DNA from 3 places in the Janthinobacterium sp. SUN176 genome. Region 1 is predicted to be linked to each of the others. Evidence: predicted binding sites of a transcription regulator. Region 1 holds the regulator's gene; each other region holds the start of a gene.
What was found. Region 1 encodes LexA, which represses DNA repair genes until DNA is damaged. Its sites were predicted from a motif close to ACTGTATNNNNATACAGT; they were not measured.
Positions count from the first base shown of each region.

Region 1 (4,136 bases):
CCGGCCGATGCCGGGCATTTTTTTCTCTGCGATCATGAACGATAAAAAAAACTACGGCTTTACCACCACCATCCTGCATAACGACCGCCGCAAGGGCATCGAACATGGCTCCCTGCACAAGCCCGTGCACACTTCCGTTGCCTTTGGTTACGCCGATGCGCGCCAGCTCGCTTCCGTGTTCCAGGGCAAGGAGCCGGGTTTCCGCTATGGCCGCCAGGGCAACCCGACCGTTTCCGCGCTGGAAGACAAGGTCAACAAGATGGAAGACGGCGTGGCGACCCTGTGCTTCGCCACCGGCATGGGCGCCATCGGTGCCGTGGTGCAATCCTTGCTGCGCGCGGGCGACCATGTCGTATCGTCGGCCTTTTTGTTTGGCAACACCAACAGCCTGTGGCAAACGGTGACGGGGCAGGGCATCGCCGTGTCGTTCGTCGACGCCACCGACGTGGCCAATGTGGCGGCCGCCATCACGCCGGCCACGCGGATTATTTTTGTGGAAACTATTGCCAATCCGCGCACGCAGATCGCCGACCTGAAGAAGATCGGTGACTTGTGCCGCGAGAAGGGCATCCTGTACATCGTCGACAATACGATGACGACGCCATACCTGTTCCGTCCGAAAGCCGTGGGCGCGGGCCTGGTGGTCAATGCCTTGACGAAATCCATCGGCGGCCACGGCAATGCGCTGGGCGGCAGCTTGACGGATACGGGCGTGTTCAACTGGACGCAGTATCCGAACATTTTCGAGAATTACAAGAAGGCGGCGCCCGCACAGTGGGGCATCGCGCAAATCCGCGCCAAGGCCTTGCGCGATTTCGGCGCCTCTCTGGGGCCGGAAGCGGCGCACCATATCGCCGTCGGGGCGGAAACCATGGCCTTGCGCATGGACCGTACCTGTTCGAACGCGCTGGCGCTGGCGACCATGCTGGCCGCCGACCCGAGAGTGGCGGCCGTGCATTACCCGGGCCTGGCGTCGCACCCGCAGCACGCGCTGGCGACGGACTTGTTCCGCAGCTATGGTTCGCTGTTCAGCTTTGAATTGAAGGATGGCATCGACTGCTTCGATTTCCTCAATCGTCTTAATCTTGCCATTCCCGCCAGCAACCTCGGCGATACGCGCACCCTCGTCATTCCCGTCGCCCACACGATTTTCTACGAGATGGGTGCCGAGCGGCGCGCCAGCATGGGCATCGCCGAGTCGCTGATCCGTGTGTCGGTGGGTATCGAGGATGAGGTGGATCTGCTGGAAGACTTCAAGCACGCGTTGGAAGAAGAATAAGGTTTCACTTTTTTGAGAAAAAGATTACATTTAAGTGTAATTAAAGCATATGTGTCTTTTTCTCAATCGGAGAGTGGGAATGAAAAAAATTGTATTTAGTGTTTTTTTATTGTTTTCTTGCGCTGTCTATGCTGATGATCTGACGGATGCGAATAAATTCCTGCAATCCAAGGCTTACCCGCAAGCCTTGGATTTGTACAAGAAGTTGGCTCAGGCCGGGAATGCCGAGGCTCAATTTCATTTGGGCGAGATGTATTTGTATGGTGAGGGAGTGGCTGTCGATGCCGCGCAAGCCGGACAATGGTTTGGGCAGGCCTCCAAGGCGGGCAACAAGAATGCCGAAGCCGCGCTTGCCCTTATGGCTAACCGTGTCGCGCGAAAAGGTGACATTGATTACTATGTCAACTCATATGCCGGCGAGGATGTTGCCTTGAGTAAGGTCAAGTGCGTTACCCCGGTGATTCCTGCATTCTCCCAAACCAAGCGTCAAATCAGAGATGTGGCCGATAGTGTCGATGCCTGGATGGCGTGCTATAACAGCTTCGTCAGTAATTTGAATGCTTCTTTGCCGCCTGGCAAAGCCATTCCTTCTGATATTGAATCGTTGATGAATGAGCAGGAATTTGAAAAGGCCAAGCTGCGCATGGATACAGCCTATGCGAGGGTGAGTGCCGAAGGGCGTGAGCTGGCAAAAAATATCTTGGCGCAGCGCGATGAGTGGCACTCCAAAACAGAGGCGTATCTCTTGGCGGAGAATAAAAAAATTCAGACAGAAAATGAAATGAGTGAACTGAATCGCTCACGTACCGCGAACACGCCGCAATGGGTGACCAGTCCTTTGCCAAGCAAATAAGGCAGTCTTGCCGATGTGCTCAATAGGATGGGAATTAAGCGCTCGCAGGTATGCTGCAAGCGCTTTCCCTCTTAATGCCAGCTGCGCATGAGTCCGACGGCCAAACCTTCCAATGCAAACTCATCTTCCGGCGACACGGTAATCACCTTGAAGTCCGGGTTTTCCGGCAGCAATTCGATGACGGAACCCGTCTTCTTGTAGCGCTTGACGGTGACTTCGTCGCCGATGCGGGCCACGACGATCTGGCCATTCTTGGCGCTGTCGACTTTCTTGACGGCCAACAAATCGCCATCCATGATGCCGGCGTCGCGCATGGACCAGCCGCGCACCTTCAGCAGGAAGTCAGGCTTGGCCGAAAACAGGGCCGGATCGACGTTGTAGCTCGCTTCCAGGTTTTCCTGCGCCAGGATGGGCGAACCGGCCGCTACCCGGCCGATCAGCGGCAGCGACATCAGCAGCGCTGCCGGCACCTTCGATGGCAGCGCTTCGGCGGCGGCGCCGATCAGGCGGATGCCGCGCGATGTGCCCGGTGAAATCTCGATCGCGCCCTTGCGGGCCAGAGCCTGCAAATGCTCTTCGGCCGCATTGGCCGATTTGAAACCCAGTTCATTGGCGATTTCGGCACGGGTGGGAGGAAAGCCCGTGTTTTCAATCGCGTCCTTGATCAGGTTCAGGATTTGTTCTTGTCGTGCTGTCAGCTTGATCATGAGCAGTGGGTGCATACTAAAATGCTGTCTATATGAACAGTCTGTATTTTTGTACAGTATCGTTCACTATGCAAGGGGATTTCCGTGTTTTGGGCGAATTTCGCAAGAAATACTTGTCCACGGACGGAAAGCGCGGCGGCGCGCGGGCTTTTCGGGCCCATGTGGAAGGAATGATTGAAACGTTTGCAAAAGGCGGTTATAATCTTCGGCTGACCTTCCCACACCCGTCTTGACGCCGGGGTGGGCGATTATCAATCCGACCTGAAGGAGTTTGCATGCGTCATTATGAAATAGTCTTTATCGTCCATCCGGACCAAAGCGAGCAAGTGCCCGCGATGATCGAACGCTACAAAGCCAGCGTAACCACCCGCGGCGGTTCGGTTCACCGCGTGGAAGATTGGGGCCGCCGTCAAATGGCTTACTCGATCCAAAAGCTGCCTAAAGCACACTACATCTGCCTGAACATCGAATGCGACAACGAGACCCTGGTCGAGTTGGAAACAGCATTCAAATTCAATGATGCCGTGTTGCGTCACCTGACCGTTAAAATGAAGAAAGCTGAAACAGCTCCTTCGCCGATGATGAAATCGGTACAACGCGAAGACGCGGCCAAAAGCCACCGCACCGAAGCACCAGCAGCCGCTCCAGCCGCAGCAGCAGCTTAATTTTTGACCAGGATCGTGCGCTGAACCAGCTACAAGTAACCGCCATCATTGCCGAGCGCGAAATATTGCGCTATACCCCGGCAGGGTTGCCGATTGTGAATGCAGTATTGCAACACAGTTCGCAGCAGATGGAAGCAGGAATTGCCCGTTTGACCGAGTTTGATGTTGCCGCGCTAGCCGCAGGCGAAATCTCAGGCCGGTTCAGCCAGGCAAGCTTGGGCGGTGTGTATCAGTTCACGGGTTTCCTGGCAAGGAAGAGCCGCAACAGCAAGAGTTTGGTGTTTCACATCATTGATTTTAGTGCAGTCAATTCTGACTAGCGCATTTTAGATACAGGAGCCTGACATGGCATTCGGTAAAAAGTTCGACAAAAATAAGCTCAAGCTTAAAGAAAAACGCAAACAGCAAAACCCGTTGTTCAAACGCAAGAAGTTCTGCCGCTTCACCGCAGCTCACGTTGAGCAAGTCGACTACAAAGACGTCGACACGCTGAAAGACTTCGTCCAAGAAAACGGCAAGATCATGCCAGCACGCCTGACCGGTACCAAAGCGCACTACCAGCGCCAAGTTGACACCGCAATCAAGCGCGCTCGCTTCCTCGCGCTGCTGCCATACACCGATCTGCACCACGC
Region 1 covers NZ_JAPWIA010000001.1:2,961,804-2,965,939, reverse strand. Annotated here, with positions in the region: gene O3299_RS13405 (cystathionine gamma-synthase family protein) at 35-1,279, shown strand; gene O3299_RS13400 (tetratricopeptide repeat protein) at 1,359-2,132, shown strand; gene lexA (transcriptional repressor LexA) at 2,204-2,839, opposite strand; gene rpsF (30S ribosomal protein S6) at 3,115-3,504, shown strand; gene priB (primosomal replication protein N) at 3,525-3,824, shown strand; gene rpsR (30S ribosomal protein S18) at 3,850-4,136, shown strand, end outside.

Region 2 (4,136 bases), 140 kb from region 1:
GGCCGGCAGCCGCCCCGTGTAGTGTCTTACAGGGCCAGGAAGGCCAGGCCCGCCACGGCCGTCGGCAGCAGGGCGCCCGCCAGCAGGCCGACGGCGCCGATCGATTCATCCTTGAAGCCGCGGCGCAGCAGGGCCACGCCGGCCGGGTTCGGCGCATTGGCGATGACGGTCAGGCCGCCACCGGCCACGGCGCCGGCCATCAGCATGTACTTCGCTTCGTCCGTCATGCCGACGATCAGCGAACCGAGGTAGGTGAGGGCCGCATTGTCGGTAATCGCCGTCAAGCCCAGGGCGCCGAAGAACAGGGCCAGCGGTTTCAGGCTGGAAACGATGGGCTGCAGCCACCATTGCTGCATGCCGCCCAGCACCACCAGGCCGCCCAGGAAGAAGCCGACCAGCAAGCCTTCCTTGAGGATCAGCGGGCTTTGATAACGCTCATACGCCTGCACGAAGCCGAGGAAGAACAGGAACAGGCCGATGAACAGCACGGGATGGTGCGCCAGGGTGACGACGCCGGCCAGCACGATCATGTGCACCAGGCTGACGGCCAGCGGCACTTTCGGCGCTTCCACTTCACCGGCCTTCGGCTTGATGTCGGAGGTGTTGCTGTGCAGATATTTGCGCAGCAAGATGCTCACGCCCGTGGCGTTGACCAGCACAGCGATGGCGGCCTTCCAGCCGAAATGGGTGGCCATGTAGGCGCTGTCCCAGTTCCACGTGGTGGCCACCATCAGCACGGGCGGCGCCGCGTACGAGGTGAGGGTGCCGCCGATGGAAACGTTGACGAAGAGCACACCCAGCGCGCCGTATTTCAGCCATTCAGGGATGCCCGGGCGGAAGATTTGCGGCGCCAGCATCAGCGCGGCCAGGGTCATGGCGGCCGGTTCCGTGATCAGGGAGCCCGTCAGGGGCACGAGCGCCAGGCCCAGCCAGACGAGGGCCAGTTCCGTGCGCAGCGGCATCACGCGCGCCACGCCCTTCAACAGGCGCTGCACGGCGTCGAGCACGGGGCGCGAAGCGGCCACGACCATGACGACAAAGACGAACAGCGGCTCCGTGTAATGGCGCGACTCGGCATACTCGATGGCGGCATCGCCGCCCGAGACAAAGGCCATGATGATGATCAAGATGAAGGCCCAGAAGCCGAACACGACTTCCACTTCGCCCAGCAAATGCAGCAAGCCCGCATGGCGGGGATGGCGCCGCGATAATGTTTCAAACGACTTGGCGGCGAAGGTGTGGATGAGCGCGAGGCCGAAGACGATGGCGCTGATGAGTTGGATGGTGGTCAAATGCGTTTCCTTATGGACGGAGGAAGCCGCCCGGTGCATTGCCGAGCGGTAAGGAGAGTGCTTATGGTACAGCAATCGATGTGAAAAACGGTGTTTTTCGGACGTCGCGGAACGGCCTCCGGATGGGGATGCGCAGATAGGCCTTGCCAAAAGGGGGACTGGATAGTACTGTATATGCATACAGTATTCATCTTCATATTCAATTATGCAACATTCCCAATTGATGGCCTCGCCGGAAGCCTTGCACCCGTCCCTGTGGCGCGCATCGCAGCTGGGGCAGGGCGCCACGCGCTGCCTGGACACGGGCTTTGCCGCCCTGTCCGCGCAGCTGCCCGGCGGCGGCTGGCCCTGCGGCAGCCTCATCGATCTGCTGGTGCAGCAGCCGGGCAGCGGCGAAGTGCGGCTGCTGGCGCCCGCGCTGGCGCAGCTGCCGGGCTTGCCCATCGTGCTGCTGCAGCCGCCCCACCCGCCGCAGGCGCTGGCCTTGGCTGCGCAGGGGCTGGCGCCGTCGCAACTGCTGTGGCTCAAGAGTGCCGGCAGCAAGGATGCCCTGTGGGCGGCAGAAAACATCTTGCGTAGCGGCACGTGCGGCGCCTTGCTGTTCTGGCAGCCGCACGTGCGCGCCGACAGCCTGCGCCGCCTGCACCTGGCCGCGCAATCCGGCAACACCCTGTTCTGCATGCTGCGCCCCTTGCACGGCGCGCAGGATGCGTCGCCGGCGCCGCTGCGCCTGTCCGTGCGCCCGGCCGCCGGCGGCATCGAGATCGGCTTCATCAAGCGCCGGGGACCGCAGCGCGACGCGCCCCTGTTCCTGCCCCTGCAACCTCCTTCATTACTGCTACGCCATGCGACTCTGGATCGGCCTGTACCTGCCCCGGCTCCCGCTCGAAGTGTTTTGCCCGCGCTGGTCGTCTGACCTTCTCGGCGTCGTGCTGGAGCAGGAGCAAGTGATGGCCGTGTCGCCGCTGGCGCGGGCGGCCGGCATCCGGCCGGGCATGCGCCGCGCGGGCGCGCTGATGCTGGCGCCGCAGGCGCGCCTGCACGAGCGCTCTCCCGCACTGGAGGCGCAGGCGCTGCAAGCGGTGGCGCTGGCGCTGCTGCAATATTCGCCGCTGGTGGCGCAGGGCGAGGAAGCGACCCTGCTCGTCGACGCGGGCGCCAGCCTGCGCCTGTTCGGCGGCGTGCGCGCCCTGTGCCGGCAGATTGCGGCCAGCTTGCGCGCGCTGGGCTACACGGCCCAGCTGTCGTGCGCCCCCACGGCGCGCGGCGCCTGGCTGCTGGCGCGCGCCGGGACGCGCCGGGGCCGCGTGCTGGGCATGGAGAGCCTGGTGCGCCGCCTCGACGGCCTGCCATGCGCCTTGCTGCCGCCCGCGCGCCCCTGGCTGGAATGGCTGGACGGCATCGGCTGCCGCACCCTGGGGCAGTTGCGCCACTTGCCGCGGCCCGGTTTGCAGCGCCGTTGCGGCGGGGCCTTGCTCGACATGCTCGACGATGCGCATGGCCACGGCACGGAACTGTACCTGTGGCTCGAAGCGCCGCCCACGTTTTGCGCCAGCCTGGAACTGTTCGACCGCGTGGAGCACGCGGAAGCGCTGCTGTTCGGCGCGCGCCGCCTGCTGCAGCAAATGACGGGCTGGCTGTGCGCGCGGCAATTCGCCGTCGAACGCATCCAATTGCTGCTGGCGCACGAGCGGGGCAGGGTGGCGCGCCCGCCCACCGTCATCGACCTGGCCCTGGGCGAGGCCGTCTGGCGCGACGAGCATTTATTGCGCTTGCTCAAGGAGCGCCTGGCGCAGCTGGTGCTGGACGCGCCAGTGATCGGCCTCACCCTGGAAGCGCTGCAGGTGCAGCCGATGGCGCCGCCCAGCGACACCCTGTTTCCCGAGCCGGGCGGCACGCCGCAGGAGCGCCAGCGCTTGCTGGAATTGCTGGTGGCGCGCCTGGGCGCCGAGAATGTCTTGCAGGCCGCGCCGCGCGCCGATTACCGCCCCGAGGCGGCCAACCAGTGGCTGCCGCTGCCGGCCAGGCCAGGCGCACAAAACGCGCAGCCGGACTTGCCGCCCGGCTTGTCCGGCATGCCCCGTCCCGGCTGGCTGCTGGCCCAGCCCATCGCCCTCCTGATGCGCGAACACCGGCCGTTTTATGGCTCGCCGTTGAAAATGGTGTCTGTCGCCGAACGCATTGAGGCGGGCTGGTGGGGGCAGTCGCAGGCGCGCGATTATTTCATTGCCGAAGGACTCGATCACGCCCATTACTGGGTCTACCGCGAACGCATCGCCGGCAGCGGAGAAGATGCCGCGCCGCGCTGGTTTTTGCATGGCTTGTTTGGCTGAATGTGTTGTCCTGCTGAAACTGTCATGCTTGGCTATACTTGCCTGCTTGTGCCACGTCATACACCTCAAAAGGATTTCCATGTCCCAACTCTCCGACTTCCCCATCACCCAAAAATGGCCTGCCCGGCATCCCGAGCGCTTGCAGCTGTACTCGCTGCCGACGCCGAACGGCATCAAGGTCTCGATCCTGCTGGAAGAGCTGGGCCTGGCGTACGAGCCGCACCTGGTCAGCTTCGAGCAAAACGACCAGCTGTCGCCTGCCTTCCTGTCCCTCAATCCGAACAACAAGATTCCCGCCATCCTCGACCCGGACGGTCCCGATGGCAAGCCGCTGGCCCTGTTCGAGTCGGGCGCCATCCTGCTGTACCTGGCTGAAAAGACGGGCAAGTTCATCCCGCAGGACGCGGGCCTGCGCTATGAAACGATCCAATGGCTGATGTTCCAGATGGGCGGTATCGGCCCCATGTTTGGCCAGGTGGGCTTCTTCCACAAATTCGCCGGCAAGGATTAC
Region 2 covers NZ_JAPWIA010000001.1:3,096,965-3,101,100, reverse strand. Annotated here, with positions in the region: gene O3299_RS13970 (putative Na+/H+ antiporter) at 27-1,292, opposite strand; gene imuA (translesion DNA synthesis-associated protein ImuA) at 1,498-2,208, shown strand; gene O3299_RS13960 (DNA polymerase Y family protein) at 2,138-3,625, shown strand; gene O3299_RS13955 (glutathione S-transferase N-terminal domain-containing protein) at 3,705-4,136, shown strand, end outside.
Region 2: the regulator LexA is predicted to act here: its motif matches at 1,460-1,477, upstream of imuA (translesion DNA synthesis-associated protein ImuA).

Region 3 (4,136 bases), 1.1 Mb from region 1:
CACGGTTTTCCGCCGAAATCCAGCTCCAGATGCCGTGCAGGCAAATGAAATCGAAATCGGGCAAATCATCGCGGCGGCAAAACTGTTCGAACGATTCGTCCGTGAACTGCGCCCCGGCGCCAGCGGCGCTGGCCAGTTCCTGGGCATAGGCCGCCTGGGCCGGATTGAAATCATTGCCATACCAGCGCGTGGCGGACGCCGCAGCATGGAAGTTGGCACTGACGCCCTGGCCGAAGCCCAGTTCGCAAGCCGTGCCATTGACAGGCAGGACCAGGCCGGCGGCCAGCAGGGGCAGGCGCAGGCGCAGGGGATTCAATTCTTCGTAATAGCCATAGGTATAGGCGACCTCGGCCATATAGCCGGCATTCCAGTTGCTCATTGCGCTTCCTGTCTCGATCAGTGGCGGTGCACGCAGCGCACCGGGTTCGAGCGCCAGAATACCCGATATCGCGGGCGCCCAGTAGCGCGAACAGAGGGCATTTGAAAGCGCAGTTCACGGCCGCGCGGCGCGGCGGCCGGGTCATGGCCAGGGCGCAAAGCAGACGGCAGGAGCGGCAAAGCGACCTTGTCTGGCGGCATACGGGAGCGCCAGTGCACGCACGACGGCCTTAGTCCTCGTCGGGCTCGAGTCCCTTCAACGCCACCTGCACAGCGCGCTGGGAAAAGCCGCGCTGCATCAGGAAGCGCATCTGCTTGTTGCGCTGCTCGGCATCCTGCGCCACTGCACCAAATTTGCGGCGCCACACTTCGCAGGCGCGCGCCACTTCCCCTTCGGCCAGGCCCGCCTTGAGTTCCTGCAGCGCTTCGCCCCCAATGCCATGGCTTTGCAATTCCGCCATGATGCGGCTATTGCCGAAACGGGCCGAGCGGCGGTGGATCAGCGACTCGGAAAAACGCTCCTGCGACAGCCAGTTGGCTTGCTCCAGGCTGTCGAGCAAGGCTTCCACATCGTCGCTCTCCTGCGCATGGCGCTGCAGCTTGCGCCGCAATTCCATGCGGCTGTGTTCGCGCATCGACAGAAAGCGTAGCGCCCTGCCCTTCAGGCTCAGTTGTACCGCTGCCATACCCGTATCCCATCTTTACCACACCGGACTGAAAACACAATTGCCGCCAGGCGCACAGGCGCAGGGCGGCAATCATTGTAGAACTTTTTTGTGCGGCAAGCTGCCGCCGGCGAGCCAGGCGGGCCCCGCCACTGTCGCTTACTCCGCGGCCTTGGCTTCCGCAGCCTTGGCAGCCTTGTCGGCAGCTTTATCCGCTTTTTCCGGCTTTTCAGCAGCCAGCGGCGGCAGTTCGCGCACGCCCAGCGAAGCGCGGACCTTGTTTTCGATCTCGCGGGCCAGCGCCGGACGCTCTTGCAGGAAGGCGCGGGCGTTGTCCTTGCCCTGGCCGATGCGTTCGCCGTTGTAGCTGTACCACGAACCGGATTTTTCCACGATCTTGGCATCCGAACCCAGATCCAGGATTTCGCCTTCGCGCGAGGTGCCGGCGCCGTACAGGATGTCGAAGTGCGCTTCCTTGAACGGTGGCGCGATCTTGTTCTTGACGACCTTGACCTTGGTTTCGTTGCCGATCACTTCATCGCCGGACTTGATCGAGCCGGTGCGGCGGATATCCAGGCGCACGGAGGCGTAGAATTTCAGCGCATTGCCGCCGGTGGTCGTTTCCGGGCTGCCGAACATCACGCCGATCTTCATGCGGATCTGGTTGATGAAGATGACCAGGGTATTCGTGCGGTTGATGGAGCCGGTCAGCTTGCGCAGGGCTTGCGACATCAAACGGGCTTGCAAGCCCGGCAGGGAATCGCCCATGTCGCCTTCGATCTCGGCGCGTGGCGTCAGTGCGGCCACGGAGTCGATGACGACGAGGTCGACGCTGCCCGAACGCACGAGGGCGTCGCAGATTTCCAGCGCCTGCTCGCCCGTATCCGGTTGCGAGATCAGCAGTTCATGCAGGTTCACGCCCAGCTTTTGCGCGTAACCGACGTCGAGCGCGTGCTCGGCATCGATAAAGGCGCAGGTGCCGCCCAGTTTTTGCATTTCAGCAATGGTTTGCAGGGTCAGGGTGGTTTTACCCGACGATTCAGGACCGTAGATCTCCACCACGCGGCCGCGCGGCAAGCCGCCCACGCCCAGCGCGATATCGAGGCCGAGCGAACCGGTCGACACGACTTGCACTTCTTCGATCGGTGCGCTGGCATCCATGCGCATGACCGAACCTTTGCCAAACTGCTTCTCGATCTGCGCCAGTGCGGCGGCGAGCGCCTTGGCTTTTTCCGATGCGGGTACTACAGCTTTTTTATCGTCCATATGTTCTTTCAGCCGTTCTACAGTCGACGATTCACATGAATCGGTCGGCCTGCGATAGCGCCAGTGGGTTAAATTCTTTACACAGACAGTACTGTATAAAAAAACAGTGATCAATGCAAGCGGAACGTGGATTTGTTTTGAAACAGATCAATACAACCCTGTTTTTCACAAAAATTCGCCACCTTGCGGAAAATGAAACACAATACAAGCTTCTACCGTCGCAAGCATAGGAAGTGCACCATGCGTATTTTACTTGCCGAAGATGACAGCGTGCTGGCCGATGGCCTGACCCGCTCGCTGCGCCAGTCCGGTTATGCGATCGACTACGTCAAGACCGGGCAAGAGGCCGATACGGCCCTGTCCACCCAGGAATTCGACTTGCTGATCCTCGACCTGGGCTTGCCCAAGATGTCCGGGCTGGAAGTGCTGCGCCGCCTGCGCGCGCGCGCCTCGCTGCTGCCCGTGCTGATCCTGACGGCCGCCGATTCCATCGAGCAACGCGTGAATGGCCTCGACCTCGGTGCCGACGATTATATGGCCAAGCCGTTCGCCTTGTCGGAACTGGAGGCAAGAGTGCGCGCCCTGACGCGCCGCGGCGCCGGCGGCGGCGCCACCATCATCAAGCACGGCCCCCTCAGCTACGACCAGGTGGGGCGCAGCGCCTACATCAACGACCAGATGCTCGACCTGTCGGCGCGCGAACTGGGCTTGCTGGAAATCCTGCTGGGCCGCACGGGCCGCCTCGTTTCAAAAGAGCAACTGGTCGACCACCTGTGCGAATGGGGCGAAGAAGTGTCGAACAACGCCATCGAAGTGTATGTCCACCGCTTGCGCAAGAAGATCGAAGTGGGCGGCGTGCGCATCGCCACCGTGCGCGGCCTCGGCTATTGCCTGGAAAAATACTCGGAAGCGGCGCGCCTGAACGCCGAAGCGGGCGAGTCGGCAAGCCCGGCCAGCGGACCCGCCAGCAAGTGAAGGCGCGCGAGGCGCCAGCGGACGAGGCGGACGACGACGACTGGTTCGAGCCGCCCACCACGGAGCAGGATGACACCATCGAGCATTCGCTGTTCGGCGAAATCCTCGACTGGATGCTGGCGCCCTTGCTGCTGCTGTGGCCGATGAGCATCGCCATCACCTATCTGGTGGCCAAGAGCATCGCCAATCAACCGTTCGACCATGCGCTGGAAGACAGCGTGACGGTGCTGACGCAACAGGTCAAGCAAGCCGATGGCGCGATGCTGCGCCACGTGCCGGACAAAAACGGCAAGGGCCGCGACTTCCTGCGCGGCGACGATGTCGACACCCTGTATTACCTGGTGGTGGGCCCGCGCGGCGAATACCTGAACGGCGACCGCGATCTGCCGCCGCCGCAAGACCCCGACAAATACCGCAGCGGCATGGTGCTGTTTCGCAACGACACCATCCACGGCACGCCCGTGCGTGTGGCGTTCAGCTATCTCGACATTCCTTCCGGCAACGACGATGAACCCAGCCGCGCGCTGGTGCAAGTGGCGGAAACCCTGGAAAAGCGCGCCCAGCTGGCCAATGAAATCATCAAGGGCGTGATTTTGCCGCAGTTCATCATCCTGCCCGTGATCCTGGCCCTGGTCTGGTTTGCCCTGGCGCGCGGCCTGTCGCCGCTGGCGCAATTGCAGGAACGCATACGCGCCCGCCCGCCCGACGATCTATCGCCCATCGAATCGGGCCAGGTGCCCGAAGAAATCACGCCGCTGGTCGGTTCGCTCAACGAGATGCTGGCGCGGCTGTCGCTGTCGATCGACATGCAGAAGCGCTTCATCGCCGATGCCGCGCACCAGATGAAAACGC
Region 3 covers NZ_JAPWIA010000001.1:4,012,177-4,016,312, forward strand. Annotated here, with positions in the region: gene O3299_RS18130 (class I SAM-dependent methyltransferase) at 1-379, opposite strand, end outside; gene recX (recombination regulator RecX) at 609-1,064, opposite strand; gene recA (recombinase RecA) at 1,203-2,309, opposite strand; gene O3299_RS18145 (response regulator transcription factor) at 2,550-3,284, shown strand; gene O3299_RS18150 (sensor histidine kinase) at 3,281-4,136, shown strand, end outside.
Region 3: the regulator LexA is predicted to act here: its motif matches at 2,400-2,417, upstream of recA (recombinase RecA).